Regions from separate parts of the Streptomyces sp. NPDC003023 genome, predicted to be linked through region 3. Evidence: riboswitches for the same ligand, from Rfam matches in the RefSeq annotation. Region 3 holds a riboswitch; each other region holds the start of a gene.
The links. Region 3 has a riboswitch for thiamine pyrophosphate ahead of thiC (phosphomethylpyrimidine synthase ThiC). Riboswitches for the same ligand answer to the same signal wherever they lie in the genome.
Positions count from the first base shown of each region.

Region 1: another riboswitch for thiamine pyrophosphate. It lies ahead of ACFYV1_RS29030 (thiamine ABC transporter substrate binding subunit); the one in region 3 lies ahead of thiC (phosphomethylpyrimidine synthase ThiC).
Region 2: another riboswitch for thiamine pyrophosphate. It lies ahead of thiO (glycine oxidase ThiO); the one in region 3 lies ahead of thiC (phosphomethylpyrimidine synthase ThiC).

Region 1 covers NZ_JBIAPL010000011.1:88,461-95,222, forward strand. Annotated here, with positions in the region: gene ACFYV1_RS29020 (phosphatidate cytidylyltransferase) at 1-303, shown strand, start outside; gene rlmN (23S rRNA (adenine(2503)-C(2))-methyltransferase RlmN) at 493-1,599, shown strand; TPP riboswitch at 1,662-1,783, shown strand; gene ACFYV1_RS29030 (thiamine ABC transporter substrate binding subunit) at 1,779-2,906, shown strand; gene ACFYV1_RS29035 (ABC transporter permease) at 2,963-4,579, shown strand; gene ACFYV1_RS29040 (ABC transporter ATP-binding protein) at 4,579-5,616, shown strand; gene ACFYV1_RS29045 (hypothetical protein) at 5,967-6,650, opposite strand.
Region 2 covers NZ_JBIAPL010000002.1:435,618-442,379, forward strand. Annotated here, with positions in the region: gene ACFYV1_RS10230 (thiazole synthase) at 1-686, opposite strand, end outside; gene thiS (sulfur carrier protein ThiS) at 693-893, opposite strand; gene thiO (glycine oxidase ThiO) at 890-2,059, opposite strand; TPP riboswitch at 2,057-2,169, opposite strand; gene ACFYV1_RS10245 (NAD(P)/FAD-dependent oxidoreductase) at 2,439-3,605, shown strand; gene ACFYV1_RS10250 (Rv2175c family DNA-binding protein) at 3,649-4,014, shown strand; gene thiE (thiamine phosphate synthase) at 4,100-4,750, shown strand; gene metF (methylenetetrahydrofolate reductase [NAD(P)H]) at 4,870-5,787, shown strand; gene ACFYV1_RS10265 (hypothetical protein) at 5,839-6,696, shown strand; gene ACFYV1_RS10270 (phytoene desaturase family protein) at 6,740-6,762, opposite strand, start outside.
Region 3 covers NZ_JBIAPL010000004.1:136,486-143,247, forward strand. Annotated here, with positions in the region: gene ACFYV1_RS15710 (LacI family DNA-binding transcriptional regulator) at 1-532, shown strand, start outside; gene ACFYV1_RS15715 (metallophosphoesterase) at 770-1,864, shown strand; gene ACFYV1_RS15720 (hypothetical protein) at 2,020-2,838, shown strand; gene thiC (phosphomethylpyrimidine synthase ThiC) at 2,900-4,699, opposite strand; TPP riboswitch at 4,692-4,825, opposite strand; gene ACFYV1_RS15730 (YibE/F family protein) at 4,897-6,228, shown strand; gene ACFYV1_RS15735 (SsgA family sporulation/cell division regulator) at 6,334-6,762, opposite strand, start outside.

The DNA of each region.
Region 1 (6,762 bases), on a different contig from region 3:
CCCGGCAAGACGCGTGAAGGGCTGCTCGGCGCGGTGGCGTTCGCGATGGCCGCGGGCGCCCTGTGCATGCAGTTCCTCATCGACGGCGGCACCTGGTGGCAGGGACTGCTGATCGGCCTCGCGGTCGCTGTCAGCGCCACGCTCGGCGACCTGGGCGAGTCGATGATCAAGCGGGATCTCGGCATCAAGGACATGGGCACGCTGCTCCCCGGGCACGGCGGCATCATGGACCGGCTGGACTCGCTGCTGCCGACGGCGCCGGTGGTGTGGCTGCTGCTGGTGCTCTTCGTCGGGTCGGGGTGATCCGAGGGGTTCTCCGTGAGCTCCGTGAGGGCCCGCCGTCCTGGGACGGCGGGCCCTCCGCTGTTTCCCGTGCGACGACGGGCCCTCCGCTGTCCCGTGCGACCGCGGGCCCCGATACGACACATGACGACCACCGCACAGGGCCGGGCGCCCGGGTCACGCCGATGGATCTGCGACACTGGTCGAGTCATGCCTAAGCCCGGAGAACTCACTTTCGTCGCGCCCCGCGGAGCCAAGAAGCCGCCGCGGCACCTCGCCGACCTCACGCCCGCCGAGCGCAAGGAAGCTGTCGCCGCCATCGGCGAGAAGCCGTTCCGCGCCAAGCAGCTGTCCCAGCACTACTTCGCGCGGTACGCGCACGACCCGGCGCAGTGGACCGACATCCCCGCCGGGTCGCGCGAGAAGCTCGCCGGTGAGCTGCTGCCCGACCTGATGTCCGTCGTCCGGCACATCTCCTGCGACAACGACACCACCCGCAAGACGCTGTGGCGTCTGCACGACGGGACCCTCGTCGAGTCGGTGCTCATGCGCTACCCGGACCGGGTCACCATGTGCATCTCCTCGCAGGCCGGCTGCGGGATGAACTGCCCCTTCTGCGCCACCGGCCAGGCCGGCCTCGACCGGAACCTCTCGACGGCCGAGATCGTGCACCAGATTGTCGACGGCATGCGGGCACTGCGCGACGGCGAGGTCCCCGGGGGCCCCGCCCGCCTGTCCAACATCGTCTTCATGGGCATGGGCGAGCCGCTCGCCAACTACAAGCGCGTCGTGGGGGCCGTCCGCCGCCTGACCGACCCGGAGCCGGACGGACTCGGACTCTCGCAGCGCGGCATCACCGTCTCCACCGTCGGCCTGGTGCCGGCGATGCTCCGCTTCGCGGACGAGGGCTTCAAGTGCCGCCTCGCGGTGTCGCTGCACGCCCCGGACGACGAGCTGCGCGACACCCTGGTCCCGGTCAACACCCGTTGGAAGGTCCGCGAGGTCCTCGACGCGGCCTGGGAGTACGCGGAGAAGTCGGGCCGCCGGATCTCCATCGAGTACGCGCTGATCCGCGACATCAACGACCAGGCGTGGCGCGGCGACCTCCTCGGCCGTCTGCTGAAGGGCAAGCGGGTTCACGTGAACCTGATTCCGCTCAACCCGACGCCCGGGTCGAAGTGGACGGCCTCGCGCCCCGAGGACGAGAAGGCGTTCGTCGAGGCCATCGCCGCGCACGGTGTGCCGGTCACCGTCCGGGACACCCGCGGTCAGGAGATCGACGGGGCATGCGGGCAGCTGGCGGCGCAGGAACGCTGACCGCCGGGGCTTCGGCCATGGCTGATACTGTGCGCTGTGCGTTCGCACAAATGAACAACGAAACATTCCGACAGGGGAGCGCACCACAGCGCTGAGAGTGCGGCACGGCCTTCGAGGCCACGGGCCGCAGACCCTCGGACCTGATCCGGGTCATACCGGCGTAGGGAGTCAGCATCATCATGAACAGCCAGCTTCGGCGTGCCGTCACCGCGGCACTCGTCGGTGCCCTCGGCATCACCACGCTCGCCGCCTGTGGCGGGGAGTCCAAGGACTCCGGCTCCGGCGGCAAAACCGAGTCGAAGACCGTCACCCTCGTCAGCCACGAGTCGTTCGCGGCGTCCGAGGCGGTGCTGAAGGAGTTCACCCGGCAGACCGGCTACACGGTCAAGGTGCTCAAGAGCGGAGACGCGGGCACCGCGCTCAACAAGGAGATCCTGACCAAGGGCTCCCCCCAGGGCGACGTCTTCTTCGGCGTCGACAACACCCTGCTGTCCCGCGCGCTCGAGAACGGCATCTTCACCCCCTACGAGGCCAAGGGCCTCGACCAGGTCGCGGACCAGGTGCAGCTCGACGCGGACAAGCACCGCGTGACGCCCGTGGACACCGGCGACATCTGCGTCAACTACGACAAGAAGTTCTTCGCCGACAAGAAGCTCGCGCCGCCGCGGACGTTCGCCGATCTCGCGAAGCCCGAGTACAAGAACATGCTGGTCGTCGAGAACGCCGCCACCTCCTCGCCCGGTCTGGGCTTCCTGCTCGGCACCATCGGCGAGTACGGCGAGTCCGGCTGGCAGGGCTACTGGAAGAAGCTCAAGGACAACGGCGTCAAGGTCGTCGACGGCTGGGAGCAGGCGTACAACGAGGAGTTCTCGGGCTCCGCCGGTGGCAGGAAGGCCGGGGCCGACCGTCCGCTGGTCGTCTCGTACGCCTCCAGCCCGCCGGTCGAGGTCCTCTACGCCGACCCTTCCCCAAGCTCTTCGAGCAGTGGACACCCCAAGCCCACCGAGGCGCCGACCGGCGTCGCGACCGGCACGTGCTTCCGTCAGATCGAGTTCGCCGGCCTGCTCGAGGGAGCGAAGAACGAGGCGGGCGGCAAGGCGCTGCTGGACTTCCTGATCAGCAAGAAGTTCCAGGAGGACATGCCGCTGAACATGTTCGTCAACCCGGTCGTCGAGGGCGCGAAGCTGCCGGAGCTGTTCACCGAGCACGGGGCGGTCGTCGAGAAGCCCGAGACCGTTGCCGCGGACTCCATCGCGAAGAACCGTGAGCAGTGGGTCCGGTCGTGGTCCTCGCTCGTCGTGAAGTAGCGAAGCCCCCGCGGCCTCCGCGGTATGCGCGTGGGAACGCGGCCCGGCTCGGCCTGATGGCCGTCCCTGTCGCGTTCTTCGCCGTCTTCTTCGCCTACCCCGTAGCCGCCATCGTGGGCCGCGGCCTCCGCGCCGACGGAGCCTGGCAGTTCGGCAGGTTCGGTGAAGTCCTCGGCCGGCCGGACATCGTGGATGTGCTGTGGTTCACCACCTGGCAGGCGCTCGCCTCCACCGTGCTGACACTGCTGATCGCCCTGCCGGGCGCTTACGTCTTCGCCCGCCTCGACTTCCCGGGCAAGCGGCTGCTGCGCGCTGTCGTCACCGTGCCGTTCGTACTCCCGACGGTCGTCGTCGGTACGGCGTTCCTGGCCCTGCTGGGGCGCGGCGGACTCTTCGACGAACTGTGGGGGATCCGGCTGGACACCACGGTGTGGGCCATCCTCCTCGCGCACGTCTTCTTCAACTACGCAGTCGTCGTACGGACCGTCGGCGGCCTGTGGTCGCAGCTCGACCCCCGTCAGGAGGAGGCCGCCCGGGTCCTCGGGGCGGGGCGCCTGGCCGCCTGGCGCCGTGTGACACTGCCCGCGCTGGCACCCTCGGTGGCCGCGGCGGCCCTGATGGTCTTCCTCTTCACCTTCACCTCCTTCGGCGTCGTGCAGATCCTCGGCGGCCCCGCCTTCTCCACCCTCGAGGTGGAGATCTACCGGCAGACCGCGCAGTTCCTGGACCTGCCGACAGCGGCCGTCCTCACCCTGGTGCAGTTCACGGCGGTCGGCGCGGTGCTGACGGTGCACGCCCGGACGGTACGGCGGCGGGAGAGCGCGCTGCGGCTCGTCGACCCGGCGCGAACGGCGCGACGACCCCGGGGAACGGCCCAGTGGACGCTGCTCGGCGGCGTCCTGGCCACCGTCCTCGTACTCCTCCTGGCACCCCTCGCGGTGCTGGTCGAGCGCTCCTTCGACACTCCGGCCGGCTACGGACTCGACTACTACCGCGAACTGGGCACCGTGGACCCGTCCGGCGGGGCGTTCCTCGTACCGCCGATCGACGCCGTGTGGAACTCCCTGCGGTACGCCCTGGCCGCCACCGCCATCTCGGTCGCCGTCGGCGGGCTCGCCGCGGCGGCGCTCACCAGGAAGGCCGGCAGGCTGGTCCGGGGTTTCGACGCGCTGCTGATGCTGCCGCTGGGCGTCTCCGCCGTGACCGTCGGCTTCGGCTTCCTGATCACCCTCGACGAACCCCCGCTGGACCTGCGTGCGTCGTGGATCCTGGTTCCGCTCGCCCAGGCGCTGGTCGGCGTGCCCTTCGTCGTACGCACGATGCTGCCCGTGCTGCGCGCGGTGGACGAACGACTGCGCGAGGCGGCCGCCGTGCTGGGCGCGTCGCCGCTGCGGGCCTGGCGCGAGGTGGACCTGCCGCTGGTGCGCAGGGCGATGCTGGTGGCGGCCGGGTTCGCGTTCGCCGTCTCCCTCGGCGAGTTCGGCGCGACGGTCTTCATCGCCCGGCCGGACAACCCGACACTGCCCGTCGCCGTCGCCCGTCTGCTGGGCCGGCCCGGCGAACTCAACTACGGGCAGGCCATGGCACTGAGCACGATCCTGATGGTGGTGTGCGCGGCGGCGCTGCTCCTGCTCGAACGCATCCGCACCGAAACCACCTCCGAGGAGTTCTGATGGCACTGCTGGAACTGGAGGGCGTGACCGTACGGTTCGGGCCGCGGAACGCGCTGGACGCCGTGGACCTCGAAGTCGCGGAGCACGAGATCGTGTGCCTGCTCGGGCCGAGCGGCAGCGGCAAGTCCACCCTGCTGCGGGTGACCGCCGGACTGCAGCGCGCCGACAAGGGCCGGGTGCTGCTCGGCGGCGCCGACCAGTCCGGGGTGCCGGTGCACCGGCGCGGGGTGGGTCTCATGTTCCAGGACCATCAGCTCTTCCCGCAGCGCGACGTCGCTGGCAACGTCTCCTTCGGACTGCGGATGCATGGCGCGAGCCGTGACGAACAGGTCCGCCGGACCGAGGAGTTGCTTCGGCTGGTGGGACTGCCGGGCGCGGGGAAGCGGTCCGTCGCGGCGCTGTCCGGCGGCGAGCAGCAGCGCGTCGCGCTCGCCAGGGCGCTGGCGCCGGAGCCGAGGCTGCTGATGCTCGACGAACCGCTCGGCCAGCTCGACCGCGGCCTGCGGGAGCGCCTCGTCGTCGAACTGCGTGGCCTGTTCGGGCGGTTGGGTACGACGGTGCTCGCCGTCACTCACGACCAGGGAGAGGCCTTCGCGCTCGCCGACCGTGTCGTCGTCATGCAGGACGGACGGATCGCGCAGGCGGGCACGCCTCTCGAGGTCTGGCAGCGGCCCGCGTCGGAGTTCGTCGCCCGCTTCCTCGGCTTCGACAACGTGGTGGCAGCGACCGTCGGCGGCGCGGTCGCCGACACGGTGTGGGGCAAGGTCCCCGTGCCCGACGGCTCGCCACAGGGCGCGCGGACGCTGCTCGTACGGCCGGACGGCGTGCGGCTGACCGGCCCCTCCCAGGGGCTGCGGTGCACGGTCGAGTCCCGTACGTTCCGCGGGAGCCATGTCGCCGTGCGACTGCGGCCGTCGGAGGGGCCGGTCCTGGAGGCGGAGTGCTCCCTGGCGCAGGCTCCGGAGGAGGGCGCCGTGGTGGGTGTGGTGTTCGCCGACGAGGAGGTCGTGGTCCTCGGGACGGACGCTCCTTCCTAAGGGCTGTCCCGCAATCCCCGCTGGGCGCACGACGACAGCTACGGCACCTCGCTGCGTTGTCGAATCGCCCGGATACATCCAGTATGAGGACGACCCTCCGCCTTGCGATGCACCGCATCTGACGCCGCGCGCTGATCCACCGTGGGTTACGGGACAGCCCTTGGGGAGCGCATCGTGGTTCCACCGGACGAGGCGGCCGTCGAAGAGCCGGAAATTGCTGCCGGCTGTGCGATGTCGGAGCCCTGACGCCGTGGCGGGCGGCGCACCTGCTCGGAGCCCGCCGCCGCGAAGTCGGCCATGCCGACGGCCGAACTGCCCCGGTCGACCGGCCGCTCGCGTCGTCCCCCGGGTCAGTGCCCGGGAGCCCGAGTTGCGGCGCGCCCTGGCGGCACCATCGGTACGAGTACGTCGTCCGAGGCGGGCAGGGCCAGAGCTCGCGCGAGCGCGGCCGTCACCCCGGCGGCGTGCTCCGGCAGTTGTCGTGCCGACCAAACCGAGGCAAGGCCAAGGAAGTCCGCCAGGTCGCGCTCTGCCCTCGCGAGCAGGCGCCGAAGCTCGGCGGTGGGCAGCTCGATCACCGGGCTGTCCTCCCGATCGGCGTCCACGGTCAGACGGACCGCGTCGCCGAGCCGTTCGGCGAGCGGGGACGGATCGTGCCCGAACGACGCCCAGCCGTCACCGTCGAGGACGTCGAGCCAGTCGCCCCGCTCTTCGAGCCCGTTGCAGCAGCCCGGCGTCAAGGCCACGCCCGTGACGGTGTCGGTGACGCGCAGGCCGCCGGGTGCGAGGAGTTCGTCCATGGTGAGCAGGCCGTGCAGGAAGGACCTGAGCGGATCGAGGGGACGCGGCCGGTCGTCGTCGGCGTCCGGCTCCGCCTCGTTGTAGTCGGCGATGCGCATGACCGCTGTGCCGACCTCGGCGGGCGTCAGAGCACCGCTGAGCGGCAGGAAGCCGTCCGGCTCGGTCACGGTGACCGGCCACAGCCCGAAGCCGGTGGGCATGTGGACTTCGAGGACGGGTTGCAACACGATCACTCATGGAGTGTGCGCCATGCCCTCCCGCACCGCATGCCAATAGCGGCGACGAGACAGCCCACCCGCACGCCCCCACCCGGCGGTCACGGACCACCGTGACCCCCATGTGCAC
Region 2 (6,762 bases), on a different contig from region 3:
GCCCCCACCGCGTACCGCATGGCCTCCGCCATCAGCACCGGCTCCTGCGCCCGCGTCACCGCGGACGCCAGCATCACCGCCGCGCACCCCAGCTCCATCGCCAGGGCCGCGTCCGACGCCGTGCCGGCGCCCGCGTCGAGGATCACGGGGACGCCCGCCTGCTCGACGATCAGCTGGAAGTTGTGGGGGTTGCGGATCCCGAGCCCGGACCCGATCGGCGAGCCGAGCGGCATGATCGCGGCGCAGCCCACGTCCTCCAGCCTCCGTGCGAGCACCGGGTCGTCGTTCGTGTACGGCAGCACGGTGAAACCGTCGTCGACGAGGGTCTCCGCCGCGTCCAGCAGTTCCACACCGTCCGGCAGCAGGGTCCGCTCGTCGGCGACGACCTCGAGCTTGATCCAGTCGGTGCCGAGCGCCTCCCTCGCCAGGCGCGCGGTGAGCACCGCCTCGCCGGCCGTGAAGCAGCCCGCGGTGTTCGGCAGCACCCGGATGCCGAGCCGGTCGAGCACGGAGAGCACGGACCCCTGGACTGTCGGGTCGAGGCGCCGCATCGCGACGGTGGTGAGTTCCGTGCCGCTCGCGACCAGGGAGCGTTCGAGCACGTCGAGGCTGGGCGCCCCGCCCGTACCCATGATCAGCCGGGAGTCGAACGTCGTCCCGCCGATGGTGAAACGGTCGTCTGCCATGCCGGCTCAGCCTCCCTGCACTGCGGTGAGAATCTCGACGCGGTCGCCGTCGCCGAGCCGGGTGCCGGCCCACTGGCTGCGCGGGACGACGGCCTCGTTGACGGCGGCGGCCACGCCCGACGGCGCCGCGGTGAGTGCCGCGACGACGGTGTCGAGCGTGGTTCCCGCGGCGAGGTCGCGTGCCTCGCCGTTGACGGAGATGTTCATGCGGGCTGCTCCTCGAGGATCGAGGAGAAGCGGCGTGGGGTGAAGGGCCGTGCCACCTCCGGCAGTTCACCGCTCACCAGCGCGGCCGCCAGCACGTCGCCGGTGAGGGGGGTGAGCAGCACCCCGTTGCGGTAGTGCCCGGTGGCCAGCAGGAGCCCCGGCAGTTCGGTGAAGCCGAGCAGCGGCGCGTTGTCGGGGGAGCCGGGCCGCAGCCCGGCCCGGGTCTCGACCAGGGGCAGTTCGGTGATGCCCGGTACGAGCTCGTGCGCGTCGCGCAGCAGCTCGTACACGCCGCCGGCGGTGACGGTGGTGTCCCAGCCGAGTTCCTCGCTGGTCGCGCCGACGACCAGTTCACCGTTCTCGCGCGGCACGAGGTAGACATGGCTGCCGCGCACCACGGCGCGCACCGTGCGGGAGAGGAACGGCGCGTAGGGCCGGGGCACGGTCAGCCGCAGGACCTGGCCCTTCACCGGCCGGACCGGCGGGAGCACATCCGCCGGGACGCCCTCGAGCCGTCCGCTCATGCTGCCGCCGGCCAGCACCACCTGTGCCGCGGAGAGTTCACTGCCGTCGGCGAGCACGGCCCCGGCGGCCCGGTCACCGGTGACGACCAGTCGCTCCGCCCAGGTGCGGCGGAGGTCGACCCCGGCCCGTTCGCAGGCCGCGACCAGCGCCGCCGCCAGCCGCCGCGGGTCGACCTGGTGGTCGCCGTCCACCCGCAGTCCGCCGCGCACACCGGGCGCGAGCATCGGCTCGAGGCGTCGGCATTCGCGGCCCGAGAGCCATTCGGAATCGAGCCCCGACCGGCGCTGCAGGGCGTGCAGTTCACGCAGATGCGCGCGGTCGTCGGCGTCGAGCGCGACGGCGAGGGTGCCGCACGAGCGGTAGCCGACGCGCTGCCCGCTCGCCTCCTCCAGTTCGGCCACGAAGGCCGGGTAGCGGCGGGCGGACTCCACATTGAGACCGAGCAGCGTCTGCTCGCCGTAGTGGAGTTCGGTGACGGCGGCCAGCATCCCGGCCGCGACCTGCGCGGCCCCGCCGCCGGGCTCGGGGTCGGCGACGACGACCCGCAGCCCGCGCTGCGCGGCCCGCCAGGCCGTGACCAGGCCGATGACTCCGCCCCCGATGACAAGGACATCGGGAGTACGTGGTGTGCGAGACGACATGGGCGTCCAGCCCCTCCCTTCGCCGGCATGACCCGGATCAGGTTCGTACGGTCGGAGGCCGTCCAGCCTCCCTCTCAGCCCGGTGCGTCCGGGCTCCCGCGAGTGCCTTACGGTGCCACCCTAACCGTTCCGGGTCACGTGCAGCTGAAGAAGGACGGCCGGGCCTCCTCCGGGTACTGCGCCTTCGAGGCCGTCGAGCTGCCGGACGGGCGGGGCGGCTGGAGGAGACGCGGGAGAGGGAGTCCCAGGAGGGCGGCGGGACGAGCGCGGTGGAGGAGTCGCCTTCCTGACCTGTCGTCAGGTACGCGCGGATACGTAAGGTGTGCGGGTGGACGAACAGCAGACAGCGTCACGGCGCGTGGTGATCGTCGGCGCGGGCATGGCCGGCGTGCAGACCGCGGTCGCCCTCCGCGAACAGGAATTCACCGGCCGGGTCACGGTGATCGGTGCGGAGCCGCACCAGCCGTACGACAGGCCCCCGCTGTCCAAGGCGATCCTGCTCGGCAAGGCGGAGGACTCCGCCTTCGACATCGACTTCGAGGCCCTCGGTATCGAGCTGCGCCTCGGCGCGGAAGTGACACGGGTGCGGACCGGCGCCCACGAGGTCGACACCGCCGCGGGCCCCGTCCCGTACGACGTACTGGTCCTGGCCACCGGCGCCGCGCCGGTCAGTCTGCCGGGCACCCGCCACGTTCCCGGTGTCCATCTGCTGCGGACGCTGGACGACGCCGCGCGACTGCGTCCGCTCCTCGCGGAGCAGCACGACATCGTCGTGGTCGGCGCGGGGTGGATCGGTGCGGAGTTCGCGACCGCCGCCCGCGAGGCGGGCTGCGCCGTCACCGTTCTCGAGGCCGCCGACCGCCCGCTGGCCGGGACCATGCCCGCCGAGGTGGCCGCCCCGATGGCCGCCTGGTACGGGCAGTACGGCGCCGAGCTGCTCACCGGCGTCCGGGTCGCCGCCGTCGAGGCGGGGTACGTCGTGCTCGACGGGGGCCGCAGGATCCCGGCCGGCGCCGTCGTCGTCGGAATCGGCGCCCGGCCCGCGACGGGCCTGCTCGCGGGCTCCGGAGTGGAGCTCGGCCCTGACGGCTCCGTCGTCGCGGACCGGTATCTGCGTGCCTCCGCCCCGGACGTGTACGCCGTCGGCGACTGCGCCTCCTACCCCTCGGGCCGCTACGGCGAGCGGTTGCTCGTCCACCACTGGGACAACGCGCTCCAGGGACCGCGCACCGTCGCCGCGAACATCGTCGGGGGCCGGGAGCTCGAGGCGTACGACCCGGTGCCGTACTTCTGGTCGGAGCAGTTCGGGCGTTTCGTCCAGTACGCGGGTCATCACGGCGTCTTCGACACCCTGCTGTGGCGGGGCGACCCGGCGGACGAGACCTGGTCGGTGCTGTGGCTGCGGGACGGCGCCCTGGTGGCCCTGCTGGCCGTCGGCAGGCCCCGTGACCTGGCCCAGGGCCGCAGGCTGATCCAGTCCGGGGCGGCGCTCGACACGGAGCGGGCCGCCGACTCCTCCGTCCCTCTGAAGGCGGCGGCGCGGTAGGTCCCGGCTACCGGCTGTCGGTCTTGGATGGCAGGCTTGTCCCGTGACCGAGATTGACGCAAAGACCGATGCCCTCGTCCCCGCCTGGCTCCACCTGCCGGACATCGCGGAAATGCTCGATGTCGAGGTGACGCGCGTGCGGCAGCTGGTCAAGGACGGCCAGCTGATCGCCGTGCGGCGCGGTGAGAACCGGGCGCTCCAGGTGCCCGCCGCCTTCATCGACGGCAACAAGGTGGTCAAGGGCCTGTCCGGCACCCTGACGCTCCTGAGGGACGACGGCTTCTCCGACGAAGAGATGCTCGAGTGGCTCTTCACCCCCGACCCGACCCTGCCGGGCACGCCCGCCCAGGCGCTCAGCGAGAATCGCGGTACGGAGGTGAAGCGCCGGGCCCAGGCGCTCGCCGTCTGACGTACCGGAAAACCATCACCGCGGCCGGATGTACGGCCGGGCCGCCCGGCCCGCGCATCCGGCCGCCCTACGGGGGGATCGCCTCATGATCACGGCTAGCGCGCCGCTGTCCGACGCCCGGCTCTATCTGTGCACGGACGCCCGCAAGCGCCAGGGTGACCTTCCGGAGTTCCTCGACGCCGTGCTGGCGTCCGGGGTGGACATCGTGCAGCTGCGCGACAAGGGCATGGAGGCCGGCGAAGAGCTGGAGCACCTCCAGGTGTTCGCCGACGCCTGCCGCCGCCACGGCAGGCTCCTCGCGGTGAACGACCGCGCGGACGTGGCGCACGCCATCGGCGCCGACGTGCTGCACCTGGGTCAGGGCGACCTGCCGGTGCCCGCCGCACGCGCGATTCTCGGGGACCGTGTGCTGATCGGCCGCTCGACGCACGCCGAGTCCGAGGCGGCGGCAGCAGCCGTCGAGCGGGGCGTCGACTACTTCTGCACGGGCCCCTGCTGGCCCACCCCCACCAAGCCGGGGCGGCACGCCCCCGGCCTCGACCTGGTGCGGTACACCGCCGGGCTCGGGAGCGACCGTCCGTGGTTCGCCATCGGCGGGATCGACGCGGGCAATCTGGACGAGGTGCTGGACGCCGGGGCCCGCAGGGTCGTCGTCGTTCGCGCGATCACCGAAGCCGACGACCCGGCCGCCGCGGCCGCCGACCTGGCGAAGCGGGTCAGGGCGCGGGTCGGCTGACGGTCACGCGCCGCCGATGATCGTCCATTTATGTCCAAGGGGTGGACAGGAGACCGACAAAGCGGAAATATTTATCGGTTCGGGTTGGGGGACCCCCGCAGTTTGGCTAACCTGCCCGTATGGCCCTCGGTACTGCTTCCACCAGAACGGATCACGCACGCACGGTGCGTGACCTGCTTGCGACGGGCAAAACGTCGTACTCGTTCGAGTTCTGGGCGCCCAAGACGGAAAAGGGCGAGCGGAATCTGTGGAACGCGCTGCGCAGGGTCGAGGCGGTCGCCCCCAACTTCGTCTCCGTGACCTACGGCGCCGGCGGCTCCACCCGCGCCGGCACGGTCAAGGCCACCCAGGAGATCGCCGCAGACACCACCCTCACGCCGGTCGCGCACCTCACCGCGGTCGACCACTCGGTCGCCGAACTGCGCAACATGATCGGCCAGTACGCGGACGCGGGCATCCGTAACATCCTCGCCGTGCGCGGCGACCCGCCCGGCGACCCGATGGGTGAATGGGTCAAGCACCCGGAAGGCGTGCGGTACGCGGCCGACCTGGTCCGGCTCATCAAGGATTCCGGCGACTTCTGCGTGGGAGTGGCGGCCTTCCCCGAGATGCATCCGCGCTCGTCGGACTGGGATGAGGACGTCCGGCACTTCGTGGCCAAGTGCCGCGCGGGCGCCGACTACGCGATCACGCAGATGTTCTTCCGGCCCGAGGACTATCTCCGGCTTCGCGATCGGGTCGGTGCAGCGGGTTGCGAAACCCCGATCATCCCCGAGATCATGCCCGTCACCAGCGTCAAGCAGATCGAACGCTTCGCCACGCTCAGCAACGCGCACTTCCCGGACGAACTGAAGATGCGGATCCTCGCCGTCAAGGACGATCCGGCCGCTGTACGCTCCATTGGCATCGAGTTCGCGACGGAGTTCTGCGCGAGGCTGCTCGCCGAGGGTGTCCCGGGGCTGCACTTCATCACGCTCAACAACTCCACCGCGACGCTCGAAATCTACGAGAATCTCGGACTGCACGAGCAGTCGTGACCGGCCGCAGACGCCCCGCTCCGGGGCTGCGGCCGTATGAGAGGGGCGGACATGGGCTGGACGGTCCTCTACATCGCGTTCGGCATCGTCGCGCTGTGGCTGCTCGGTGAGGTGCTGCTGCAGTACAAGGCCCGGCTCCGCTGGCGGGTGCTCGCGTTCTGCGGGTTCCTGGGCGTCGTCATAGGCGTGCTGCTGGCCTCCGTGGTGGTCATCGCGCTCGGCACCATGGCGTTCGCGGTGGGCCAGACCTATGTGACGCTCTCCTTCCGGCGCGGTTTCTCCACCGGCTGGGCCCTGGGCGGCAGGCCCGGCGTGAGCAGGCGGCGGAAGTCCGGTGCCGAACGGGAAGCGACACGGGAGCCCACGCTCGAGGTCACCGACCTCTCCTACGACACCGACGAGCAGGGCGCGGCGGCGGACCGCACGGACCCCGTCTACGAGCCGCAGCCGATGCCGGACGAGACGGGCCAGTACGGCGTCTACACGGAGGAGGCGTACGCCGCCCGGCATGACGAGGCGCAGACCGGAGCGCAGGACACGCACGAGGCGCAGGACCCGAACCACGTCTCGCACGGCACGGGTTACGGCGCCTACGACGCGTACGGCGACTACCGGCAGGAGCCCGCGGAGCAGGCGGGCTACGCCGCCCAGTACGACTACGGCAGCGGCAGCCAGCAGTACGCCACGTACTCCGACCCCTATGTCGGCGGTCAGCAGTACAGCACCTACGACTCCTACGGCGGCGACTACGGCGAACAGCAGCAGTACGCCGGCTACGGGCAGCAGGAGGGCTACACGGAGACCCCGCCCGGCGGTGTCTGGGTGCCGCAGCAGCGTGAGGGCGATCAGCAGGAACAGCCCCCCGCGTACTACGACACCGGATACAACGAGCAGCAGTACCGCTACTGACGACCGTTGCAGTTGCCGCTGCCGCTGCCTTGGCCGTCGAGCCTCACCGGGAGCCGCGGAAGCCGG
Region 3 (6,762 bases):
TCTCGCCGCCGCCGGCGCCCGCCGTATCGGCCTGCTCACCGGCACCACCACCGACACGTACACCCGGCTGTCGACCACCGCGTACCTCAACTGGTGCGAACGCGTCGGCCAGGACCCCGTGTACGAGTCCTACCCCGCCCACGACCCGTGCGCCGGCGCCGTCGCGGCCGACCGGCTGCTCGCCAGGCCCGACCGGCCGGACGCCGTGTACGGGCTCTTCGACCCCAACGGCACCGACCTGCTCGCCGCCGCTCGCCGCTACGGCCTGCGCGTTCCCGAGGACCTGCTGCTCGTGTGCTGCAGCGAGTCGACCGTGTACGCCACGACGGAACCGCCCATCACGACCCTCTCGCTCAAGCCGAGAAGGATCGGAACCGCGGTCGTCCAGTTGCTGATCGACGCGATCGAGGGAATCAACACGGACCGGCCGGTCGAGCAGGTGATACCCACCGAACTGATCGTCAGGACGTCGTCGCAGCGCCGCCCGCCGCGGACGACGGTGAGTGCGCCACGGTCCCCTTCCAAGAACTGAGGCGTGTGCGGCAGCTCGGGGCCGGGCAGGTGGTTTCTCGCCGAACATGCCCGGCCCGTGGCCGCGTGCAGGACCAGACCATTCGCAATTGGGGCGAAACCCCCGGCCAACCAGGGGTCCGCGAGGATTCACCACCCCTGGTGCGTCACACACCGCCTGGCTCATTCCTATGATGGGCGAACGACACCGCGGACCACCCCGACCAGGCTGGGCCGAGAGGTGAACGGCGGCGCGACGGTGGTGGAGGGGTCGATGACTCAGGGGGCCGGTCAAGGACCCGTGGTCCGGACGGCGACGTTGCGCGATTTCCGCGTACCGCCGTACGCGCAGGTTCCCGTGCAGTCACACGCGGCGGAACCGATCCATTCGGGCCATCCGGGGAACGCCTTCCCGGAGGGCGAGCCGCCGGAGGGTTACACACCCACCGCGCGCGACCTTCCGGTGATCAGCCGCGGCGGGCCCGGCGACACCGTCCAGATCCACGTCGAACCCGACGACACACCCGCTGCCGACGGCCGCGGCCCCCTGTACGTCGTGGGCGACGTCCACGGTTACCTCGACGAACTCGTCGCGGCGCTGGCCGCGCAGGGCCTCATCGACGCCGAGGGACGCTGGGCCGCCGGCAACGCCAGGCTGTGGTTCCTCGGGGACTTCACCGACCGCGGCCCCGACGGCATCGGCGTGATCGACCTCGTCATGCGGCTCTCGGCCGAGGCGGCCGCCGCCGGCGGCTACTGCAAGGCCCTGATGGGCAACCACGAACTGCTGCTGCTCGGCGCCAAACGCTTCGGTGACACACCGGTCAACTCCGGCGCGGGAACCGCGACCTTCCAGGCCGCCTGGCTCCTCAACGGCGGCCAGAAGGCCGACATGGACCGGCTGCAGGAAGTCCACCTGCAGTGGATGGCGAGGCTCGACGCGGTGGTCGAGGAGGACAGCCACCTGCTGCTGCACTCCGACACGACCGCCTATCTCGAGTACGGATCCACCATCGCGGACGTCAACGACACCGTGCACGCGATCCTCACCCGCAACGACGCCGACGAGTGCTGGGACCTGTTCCGCAAGTTCACCAAGCGCTTCGCCTTCCGCGACGACGGCCCGCAGGCCGTGCGCGAACTGCTCTCGGCCTACGGCGGCCGGCGCATCGTGCACGGTCACAGCCCCATTCCCTACCTGCTGGGCGAGGTCGGCACAGAGGACGGCGAGGACGGCGAGCGCCCCGAGGTCGAAGGTCCGCACGTCTACGCGGACGGGCTCGCCATCGCCATGGACGGCGGCGTGACCATGGCCGGAAAGCTCCTTGTCCAGCAACTCCCCCTGAAGGACTGAGCCGACTCGCGACACGCGATTTACGGAAACCCCCTGTCGAGCTGTGCCGTAACCGCTCTACCATCGGCCTATCCGTAGCAGACTCTCCTCCGTTTCCGCCCAACTGCCCGGCACACAACGGCTGTCCGGCCCTACGGAGCATCGGGGGATGCACCATGAACAGCGCTCCGCACCTGCTGAACGAGGACCGTGCCGAGTACGGGCGGGTCCTGGACGAGGCACTGCGCAACGCCCATGAACGCCCTGACCTCACCGCCGTCGGGCTGCGTCTCAACGCCGAGCAGCTGCGCACCATGGCACTGAACGCGACGGCCCTGATAGCCGCCTCGGCCGCCGCCGAGTACGAGCACTACGTGAAGGTGCGCCAGGAGCTGCGCACACCCACGACGGCCGCCTCGGTGCGCGACTCCGTACTGGCGCCCGCGACCGGCGAGGACTCGGACGGCGCCGGCCTGGGCGCGGTCGTCGCCGTGCTCGCTCCCGTCCTGGCGGGGACGGCGGCGGCGATCTTCCTCCTCGTCGGCTACATCCTCAAGATGCTGAGTCCCACCCCGGCCTTCGCCGACACACTTCTGACGGCCGGCTGGTTCTTCGGCGCGCTCACGGCGGCCGCCATCCTGGTCGCCGCGGTGGGGCTGCTGCTGACGGCCCTGCGCAACGGCGCCACACAGGTCGCGGACGGCGCGGCCGCCGGAGAACTGCCGGAAGAGGTGTCACGGGCGAAGGAGGCGTGGCGTCACGCCTTGCTGGAGCGCGGCATCCTGCCCTTCCTGAGAGCAGCGCTCGCCGACCCCGGCACAGACCCGTCGCCCACGGGACCGCCCCGGCCGGTGAGCCGTATCCCGAAGATCGGGTACAGCGGGCCGGACTTCTCCAGCCCTGCTGACGGCTCGACCGCGGGGCAGCGGCCGACGTTCACCAGCCCGGACTTCTCCAGCCCCGACTTCGGCGGGCCCGAGCACCGGCCGGAGTGACCGGCACCGGCTGGTCGCGGTGCCGCCCCACAGGGGGCGGCACCGGCGACCACGCGTCATGTCATTCCGCGATCGGCAGGTAGACCCGGTTGCCCGAGGCGGCGAACTCCCTGGACTTCTCCGCCATGCCCGCCTCGGCCTCTTCCAGAGATCCACCGTCGCCCTCGCCCAGGTCACCGCCGTGCTTGCGCCGGATGTCCTGGGAGATCTTCATCGAGCAGAACTTGGGACCGCACATCGAGCAGAAGTGCGCGGTCTTCGCCGGCTCGGCGGGCAGCGTCTCGTCGTGGAACGCCCTTGCCGTGTCGGGGTCGAGGGCCAGATTGAACTGGTCCTCCCACCGGAACTCGAAGCGCGCGTCGGACAGCGCGTCGTCCCACTCCTGGGCTCCCGGGTGTCCCTTGGCGAGGTCCGCCGCATGGGCCGCGATCTTGTACGTGATGACGCCGGTCTTCACGTCGTCACGGTCCGGCAGGCCCAGGTGCTCCTTGGGCGTCACGTAGCAGAGCATGGCCGTGCCCCACCAGGCGATCATGGCCGCTCCGATGCCGGAGGTGATGTGGTCGTACGCGGGGGCCACATCGGTGGTGAGCGGGCCGAGCGTGTAGAACGGGGCCTCCTCGCAGATCTCCTGCTGGAGGTCGATGTTCTCCTTGATCTTGTGCATCGGGACGTGACCGGGGCCCTCGATCATCGTCTGCACATTGAACCGCTTGGCGATCGAGTTGAGCTCACCCAGCGTCTTCAACTCGGCGAACTGCGCCTCGTCGTTGGCGTCCGCGATCGAACCGGGCCGCAGACCGTCGCCGAGCGAGTAGGTCACGTCGTAGGCGGCGAGGATCTCGCAGAGCTCCTCGAAGTTCTCGTAGAGGAACGACTCCTTGTGGTGCGCCAGGCACCACGCCGCCATGATCGAGCCGCCGCGCGAGACGATGCCGGTCTTGCGGCGCGCCGTCAGCGGCACGTAGCGCAGCAGCACCCCCGCGTGGACCGTCATGTAGTCCACACCCTGCTCGGCCTGCTCGATGACCGTGTCCTTGTAGACGTCCCAGGTCAGTTCCTCGGCCTTGCCGTCGACCTTCTCCAGCGCCTGGTACAGCGGCACGGTGCCGATCGGTACGGGGGAGTTGCGCAGCACCCACTCGCGGGTGGTGTGGATGTTGCGACCGGTGGACAGGTCCATGACCGTGTCGGCGCCCCAACGCGTCGCCCACGTCATCTTCTCGACCTCCTCCTCGATCGAGGAGGTGACCGCGGAGTTGCCGATGTTGGCGTTGACCTTCACCAGGAACCGCTTGCCGATGATCATCGGTTCGATCTCGGGGTGGTTCACGTTCGCCGGCAGCACGGCCCGGCCTGCCGCGATCTCCTCGCGCACCACCTCGGGGGAGACGTTCTCGCGGATGGCGACGTACTCCATCTCGGGGGTGACCTCACCCCGGCGGGCGTACGCCAGCTGGGTCACGGCCCGGCCTTCGCGGCCGCGGCGCGGCTGGCGCGGGCGGCCCGGGAAGACCGCGTCGAGGTTCCGCAGCCCACCGCGGGGGGACGTGTGCTTGATCCCGTCGTCCTCGGGACGGACGGGCCGCCCCGTGTACTCCTCGGTGTCGCCGCGGCCGATGATCCAGTTCTCCCTGAGCGCCGGCAGACCGCGGCGTACATCGGTCTCGAGGTTCGGGTCGGTGTAAGGGCCGGACGTGTCGTACAGCGTCACGTCCTTGCCGTTCGTGAGGTGCACCTTGCGCACCGGCACGCGGAGGTCGGGGCGCGAGCCCTCGACGTATCCCTTGTGCCAGCCGATGGACTTCCCGGCCTCGTCGCTCTGGTTCGAGGCAGGCGTGCGTGCGTCCGATACGGTCATGAGACCTACTCCCTACGCCGGCATTACCCGGTAACAGGTTCGGCGGTCGGCGCAGCTCGTCCCGTACGGATGTACGAAGGTCAGCGCCCTCTCAGCCCGGTGCTCCGAGCTCCCGCGTGTGCAAAGGTGCCACCACGCTAGCGTCATGTCTGGCGCGCTGAACAGAGGGCCCCTCGCGTTCTTGCGATGATCGGTCCGTGACCTCATCGCCGCAGCCCCCAGAACCGCACGGCCAGGCCCACAGTCATGCGCACAGCCATGGGCCCGCCGCGCCAGTCTCCCAGCACCTCCGCAAGGTCATCGCCGCCGTGCTCATCCCGTTCGCGACGGCCGTCCTCGTCGGGCTCGCCGTGCTGTGGCCGGGCGGAGCGCCCGGCCACGAGCGCACCGGGGTCGGCTTCGACCGGCAGACCGAGCAGGGCAAGGTGGTCGCTCTCGTGAAGGTCGACTGCCAGGACGTCAACGCGGCACAGGTCCCGCCGACCGGGGACACCTCCACACCCGAGGGACGCGAGGCCGTCAACTCGCAGCAGGGCCGGTGCGGCAGGGCGACCGTCGAGGTGACCACGGGCAAGGACAAGGGCCGCGAATTCGTCGAGATCGTCCAGCCCGACGCACCAAGGCAGTTGAAGGAGGGCCAGGGCGTGGTCGTGGCCTACGCGCCCGACGCCCCGCGCGATCTCCAGTACTCGGTGACCGATGTGGACCGGGGCTTCCCGATGGCACTGCTGGCGGGCATCTTCGCCCTCGTCGTGGTGCTGGTGGGACGGATGCGCGGTGTGATGGCCCTGATCTCGCTGGCGATCTCGTTCGCCGTACTGACACTGTTCATCCTGCCCGCGATCCTGCAGGGGTCGAACCCCCTGGTGGTCGCGGTGGTCGGGGCGAGCGCCATCATGCTGATCGCGCTCTACATGTGCCACGGAGTGACCGCGCGGACCTCCGTCGCCGTACTGGGGACCTTGATCTCCCTGCTGCTGATCGGGCTGCTCGGCTCACTCTTCATCGGCTGGGCGAGCCTGAGCGGCAACACCGACGACAACACCGGTCTGATCCACGGTCTCTACCCGGAGATCGACATGAGCGGACTGCTGCTCGCGGGAGTGATCATCGGTTCGCTCGGCGTCCTCGACGACGTGACGGTCACCCAGACCTCCGCCGTGTGGGAACTGCACCAGGCCGACCCGGACATGGGCCCGCGCGCCCTCTACCGCTCCGCCATCCGCATCGGCCGCGACCACATCGCGTCGGTCGTCAACACGCTCGTGCTCGCCTACGCGGGCGCGGCGTTGCCGCTTCTGCTGCTCTTCTCCATCGCCCAGTCCAGTGTGGGCACCGTGGCCAACAGCGAACTGGTGGCGGAGGAGATCGTACGGACGCTGGTGGGATCGATCGGCCTGGTCGCCTCGGTGCCGGTCACGACCGCGCTCGCCGCCCTGGTGGTCTCCGCCGACCGCTCGGGGACGCCGGCACCGTCCGGCGCCGCACCCGCCCGCACCGGTGGCAGGGGACGCCGGCGCAAGCGGTGAGGCGAGCGGGGCCGCGGAAGCGGGGCCGGTGAACCGGGGCCGGGGATGCGGGGCCGGGGATGCGGGGCCGGGGATGCGGGGCCGGGGATGCGGGGCCGGGGAACGTCAGCCCGCGTTCTCCTCGGCGAGGATACGTCCGAGCGCCTCCTCCAGACTCATCTCGAAGTCACCGAGAGTGAGCTCCTGGCCCATGGGCAGCAGCTTGTCCGTACGGTCGAGGAAGGCGACCAGCGGCGGTGCTCCTACCCGGAACAGCGCCGAATCGCCGCCGACCCGGAGCCGGATGCTGACGTCCGACAGGCTCTCGGGTCCGATGGGGGCGATGTGCACATCACCCTCCCCGCTGGGCCCGTTGATCCCGTCGAGCAGCAGCTCGCGCCCGAACGCCCAGGTCACGGGCGCATCGCCTGGCAGGTGGAAGGTCATCCGCACCGCGTACGGATCTCCTGTCTCATAACCCAGTTCCACCGGGATCCGGAAGGAGAGTTCCTCGGAGACGAGGAAGCTCATCAGAACCTCGGCCTGGACCGACTC